Regions from separate parts of the Streptococcus sp. 27098_8_134 genome, predicted to be linked through region 1. Evidence: predicted binding sites of a transcription regulator. Region 1 holds the regulator's gene; the other holds the start of a gene.
The links. Region 1 encodes NrdR, which represses ribonucleotide reductase genes. Its sites were predicted from a motif close to ACACNATATATNGTGT; they were not measured.
Positions count from the first base shown of each region.

Region 2: the regulator NrdR is predicted to act here: its motif matches at 1,138-1,153, upstream of nrdH (glutaredoxin-like protein NrdH).

Region 1 is NZ_JAPVYD010000002.1:26,024-29,173, reverse strand. It holds gene O3620_RS04615 (DnaD domain protein) at 1-984, opposite strand, end outside; gene nrdR (transcriptional regulator NrdR) at 985-1,458, opposite strand; gene O3620_RS04605 (endonuclease/exonuclease/phosphatase family protein) at 1,628-2,443, opposite strand; gene O3620_RS04600 (PTS transporter subunit IIBC) at 2,461-3,150, opposite strand, start outside.
Region 2 is NZ_JAPVYD010000001.1:308,262-311,411, forward strand. It holds gene ptsP (phosphoenolpyruvate--protein phosphotransferase) at 1-416, opposite strand, end outside; gene O3620_RS01390 (phosphocarrier protein HPr) at 418-681, opposite strand; gene nrdH (glutaredoxin-like protein NrdH) at 1,280-1,498, shown strand; gene nrdE (class 1b ribonucleoside-diphosphate reductase subunit alpha) at 1,658-3,150, shown strand, end outside.

The sequences.
Region 1 (3,150 bases):
GCGCTCACGGATTTTCAAGACAGCTTCCTCAGCTGTCGTCACCTTTTGATAAGAAAAATCATTGGCTACCTTGAGGGCATACTTTTCATTGAGATTGGCTGAATCCACCTTATTAAAGGTTAAGAGCAAGATTACGTTGATAACCTCGTCCAAAAGGCCTAATTCAGCTAAATCTAGCAAAAGCTTTCTCTCCGTCCTCGTAATAGCAGCCTGACGGGTTTTTTTGATTTCTGCCAGGAAGACCATTGGCGATGTTCGTTTCGCTTCTTGGATAATAGACTGCTCTTGCTTAGAAAACTGACCTTCTGCTGGCTTCTGAGCTAGCTTTTGCTTCATCCTCTTAGTAGAAATGACCTGAGAAACAGCAGTTTCTCTAGCCAAGACATAGGTCTCATACCAAGTCCACTTTTTCTGCTCAGCAATTGCAAACAATTCTAACAAATCTTCCTTTTCATTGGCAAAGCGAAGATTGTCCTGAGCCATCCGTTGCTTGAAATACTCCAAGTCAAAATCATTGGCCTTTCGCACTGCCCTTGGCTGCTCAGCTTCCATACCAAACACCTGCATAAAAGGCTTAACCAATTTCTCTCCACTAGGATTTTTTGGTCGCAGGGCATCTGCAGCAGCTTCGCCGATTTTCTTTTCCAAGAGTCGGCTGTACACATTATGGCTGAAAAATTCCTCCGCCGTTAAGGTCGGGTGGAGTTGAATAAGATAAAGGTCATCTGTTTGATAAAGGTCAACTAGCTTAATCGCCGCTAAACGCTCAAAACTTTCTTCCAAAATATTAAGTCCAAAATCTAAATGATTGAGAATCTGACTGAAGAGGTGCTGCTTTTGTCCATTATCCCCAAAAGACAGCAGATAAAGATAAAGTGTTACCGCTTCTCTCCCCAGAATCGGCAGATAGAGCTTGGTCAAGATAGCAATATCTGGGCTGACTGCATTATTACGCAAGAAAGAAAACTGATGGTTTGGTTTCATTTATTTGTCCTTTTTCTTCTTGGACCCCTTGGTAATCTGCTTGAGCAAGCTTTCAAGTTCCCCCACATCCTTGAAACTCCGGTAAACACTGGCGAAACGAACGTAGGTGATTTCATCCAGCTCGGCCAGTTCATCCATGACTAAGGATCCAATATATTCACTATTGATTTCATTGTCGCTCTGACTGCGGACTTTTTGCTCGATTCGGTTGACAATCTCCTCTATTTCGTCACTAGATACTGGCCGTTTTTGAGCGGAGCGAATAATACCGTTAAAAATCTTATCCCGAGAAAATTGCTCGCGTGTCCCGTCCTTTTTGACAACCACTAGGGTTCTCTCTTCGACGCGCTCGTAGGTCGTGAAACGGTGCTGACATTCCTCACACTCACGGCGGCGGCGGATCGTATTCCCATCTTCTGCCTGTCTGCTATCAACTACACTTGATTTATTCCCACCACATTTCGGACAACGCATACCATTTCCTCCTAGAATCCTAATACTTCATTATAACACGTTTTCAAGAATAACAAAAGACAGCCGTTTGGAGGGTAATATTTCACCATTTTGCCCTAAAAATATGTTTATCAAAAAGAAAAAGAGAGGCAATCTGTTGTATTCACAGTCTTGCCTCATCTTTTTACCATTATAAAGTCACTTGCACTTCTAAACCAAAGTGGTCACTGACAACAGGGGTTTCTTTCCCGTCAAAGACGACAGCGGAACGCTCAACGTCCATCCCTTGGCTAGTGAAAACATAATCTATCTTCAGAGCGTGCTTATTGTCATCCCAGCCTGCAATAGTACCTTCTACTGTCGCCTCTCCGATAGCTTCTCTCGCAACGGCATGACTATCCTGCAGCTTCAGCGGACTGGCTAAGATAGTCTGGTAGCCTTGCTGGCCGACTGGATTGTTGAAATCGCCCATGAGGACCAGAGGAGTTTTAACCTTGAGAAGCTCTGCTTCAAGCTTAGCCCATTCCCCCTGGAAGCCTTTGTCCCACCAAGACAGATGGCAGGAGGCAATTGTTAGCAATTGACCTTCTACCTCAGTCTCAGCTAGCAAGACCTTGCGGGTATGGTAATCCCTAGGATCATTAGCCTCTGATACCAGAACTTCTCTAGGAGCTAGTGGTTTTCTGGATAGGATTGCCACTCCTTCGTTGTAAATATCAAACCCAATATGATTATAGGCCCAGGACCAATGATAGTCCAGTCCTGCCTCAGCCAACTTTTCTACCAGACATAGAGCAAAGTTGTCTTGATGAATCGCAATCGCTCCTTCAACCGCCTGATAGAAAGGAGCCTGAACAACCTGTTCAGACTCCGTTAGTTGATTGACTTCCTGCAGGCAAATGACATCATATTTTTCTTGAAGAATGCGTTCTGCAAGCTGATTAAGCTTAGTTGCTTGCTCTTCTTCCATCCAACTATGAGTATTTAATGTCAGGAATTTTGCCATGATTTCTCTTTTCTATATTACAATTCAACCTTAGCAACAACTGTCTTAGCAGATGCTTGACCAAGTTTTTCTACTGTTACAGACTTGATAGCTGCTGCATTTGTGAAGACTACGATTGTTGAAGTTTCACGTCCTGCTTCCTTGATCGCTTCCAAGTCAGCCGTGACTAGGAGATCTCCAGCTGCAACTTTTTGACCTTCTGAAACATGAACTTCGAAAGGTTTACCTTCAAGGCTAACAGTTTCCAAACCAATATGTACCAAGACTTCTAAGCCGTTATCTGTCACAAGACCGATAGCGTGCTTGCTAGGGAAGACGCTAGTTACTGTACCAGCAACTGGTGAATAAATCTTACCATTTTCAGGCTCAACTGCAAATCCGTCACCCATCATTTTTTGTGAGAATACTGGATCTTTAACATTTACCAAGTCAATGACTTGACCGTCCGCAACAGTTTCAACTTCCTCAGTCACACCTTTGTAAGTAACTTCGGCAGCTGCTGATTCTGCTTTTTGGCTAGGAAGTGTTTCAGGAATCACTTCACCAGAATCCAACAAGTCTTGAATATCAGATTTGAGAACGTCAGCTTTTGGTCCGTAGATAGCTTGAACGCCTTGACCTTTCATAACTAAGCCCATAGCGCCTTCAGCTTTCCACTGTTCTTCTGTTCCAACTTTTTCAGCATCTTTGACAGTCACACGCAGACG
Region 2 (3,150 bases), on a different contig from region 1:
ACACGTTTTGTCACGTCGCGGATATCTGCCGCACGTTCCTGCATGTATGGATTGTCGTCCATGTTTTCAAAGAGAGTGATAAACATGTCCGTTACTTCTTTCAGACCAGCTTCTGCATTGGTCTTTTTCGCACGGATTGTTTCTTTGATTTGCCCAACCATTTCAGGGTCAGCAAGTACCATTAAGTGAGCGTCAAATACCTGAGCGGCTTCCTCACCAAGGCTATCTACTGCTTTCTCACGGATAACAGAAAGCTCGTTCTGTGAAGCTTCAAGAGCTGCATCCAAACGAGCCTCTTCTGCATTCGTATCTTCGACTGAAACAGTCTCAAATGATAAATCCGGTTGAACTAATAGATATGCCTTAGCAACGGCAACACCGTCAGATGCTGCAATTCCTTTAAGCATTTCTGTCATATTAAGCCAATCCTTCTTTTTCCATTGTTTCAGAGATTGCAGCGATGGCATCGTCTGCATCTGCACCTTCAGCTGAGATCTTAACATCAGCTCCTTGGCCAACACCGAGACTCATAACACCCATGATAGATTTCAAGTTTACTGATTTACCTTTGTATTCAAGCGTAATGTCTGAAGCGAATTTGCTAGCAGTTTGAACCAACAAAGTTGCTGGACGTGCGTGAATACCTGTTTCTGCTACAATGTGGAAATCTTTAGAAGCCATAGTTAGACTCTCCTTTTAAATAATTCTTTTTGAGTTATTGTGATAACCCTTACAAGTTGATATTATATCACCTTTTGAAATCTTTTTCAAGAATTTTATGGCCCGCTTACAAAATATTTCTTGGGAAATGAAAACTCTTCTTATTATATTGAAGAGAGAATTTTCGAGCTAAATCCCACATTTCCCAAGCTTTATTCAAAAATGACTGCCACTAAGTTTTTAATCATAAATTTCTTATTTTATAGAAACTAATTGTTATAAAATAAGAATATAAACTCCTCCCTCCACTCCTCCTAGTGATTCCCTAAATTCTGTAACACAAGATATTGGATTTTGGTTTTTGGGAGGAAAAGCTACCAGTCATTTATCTAACATTTTAAGACTTGTTTAAGCATTGCCGCAACAGCATTTTGCTCCTTTTCTGCAATTTTTCACTTCTTTTCACCGCTTATATAAACACTATATATTGTATTGCAATCTATCCTATAACAAAATATCACACAATATTTAGTTCAAAACTATTGACATTCTATTTTCTTTTAGATATACTAGTTTCGTATTATTTAAAAGAAAAAACGAAAGTTTAGAGGAATTTTTAATGGTAACTATTTACTCAAAAAACAACTGCGTTCAGTGCAAAATGACCAAGCGCTTCTTAGATACTAATCATGTAGAATACCGCGAAATCAACTTGGATGAACAGCCAGAATTTATTGACCATGTCAAAGATCTTGGTTTCAATGCTGCTCCTGTGATTCAGACAGCAACTGAGGCATTTTCTGGTTTCCAACCTGGTAAATTGAAAAAACTGTCTTAATGTAGTTTATTTTGAGGGCGGCGTGCCTTGATTGGGAGATAAACTAAGGACATATTATCAGGGCAAACTGCAGCTCCTATGCTCATAGGAGCCGTTTCTTTTGTAAGGCGGAACTTTTTCCGCTAGCTAATTATCTTATTTATATAGAAAAGGGAAAACATGGGACTCAAACATTTAGAGGATGTGACATACTTCCGACTCAACAACGAAATCAACCGTCCGATTAACGGACAGATTATGCTCCATAAGGACAAAGAAGCCCTGGAAGCTTTCTTTAAAGAAAACGTTGAGCCAAACACCAAGCAATTTTCTTCTATTACAGAAAAGATTGAATATTTAATAGAAGAAAACTATTTGGAGAAGGAATTTATCCAGCTCTACTCTCCTGAATACATCGAGGAGCTGACTGCTTTTATCCATGCTCAAGATTTCAAGTTTAAATCTTTCATGGCTGCTTATAAGTTCTACAACCAGTATGCATTGAAGACCAATGATGGTGAATACTATCTGGAAAGTATGGAAGACCGGGTGCTCTTCAACGCCCTCTACTTTGCCAACGGAGATGAAGCTATTGCCAAGGATATTGCTAATGAAATCATCCACCAGCGCTACCAACCGGCTACACCAAGCTTCCTCAACGCTGGTCGGGCTCGTCGCGGCGAATTGGTTTCCTGCTTCCTCATCCAAGTAACAGATGATATGAACTCAATCGGCCGCTCCATTAACTCTGCCCTGCAGTTGTCTCGTATCGGAGGCGGGGTCGGTATTTCCCTCAGCAATCTGCGGGAAGCTGGAGCACCTATCAAGGGTTATGAAGGAGCTGCGTCTGGCGTTGTACCTGTTATGAAACTCTTTGAGGACAGCTTCTCCTATTCTAACCAGCTGGGCCAACGTCAGGGAGCTGGGGTTGTTTACCTCAATGTCTTCCACCCAGATATCATCGCCTTCCTTTCTACCAAGAAAGAAAATGCTGACGAAAAAGTTCGGGTTAAGACCCTCTCACTTGGTGTCGTGATTCCGGATAAGTTCTACGAGTTGGCGCGCAAGAATGAAGAAATGTACCTCTTCAGCCCATATTCTGTTGAACGCGAGTACGGCGTGCCATTTGCCTACCTTGACATTACTGAAAAGTATGATGAGTTGGTCGCTAATCCAAATATCACTAAGACCAAGATCAAGGCCCGTGATTTGGAAACAGAAATTTCCAAACTCCAACAAGAATCTGGCTATCCTTATGTTGTAAACATTGATACAGCCAACCGTTCAAATCCAATCGACGGTAAAATCATCATGAGCAACCTCTGCTCTGAAATCCTGCAGGTACAAGAGCCTAGCCTTTTGAATGATGCGCAAGAGTATCTCCACTTGGGAACAGATGTGTCATGTAACTTAGGCTCTACCAACGTTGTCAACATGATGACATCGCCTGACTTTGGAAAATCCATCCGGACCATGACACGCGCCCTGACCTTTGTCACAGACAGCTCGCACATCACAGCTGTGCCTTCTATCGACAATGGTAACAGTCTGGCGCACACCTTTGGTCTGGGAGCTATGGGACTGCACAGCTACTTAGCTCAGCAGTTGATCGATTATGGATCTGCGGAAGCTGTAGAGTTCACCAGCATCTACTTCATGCTTATGAACTACTG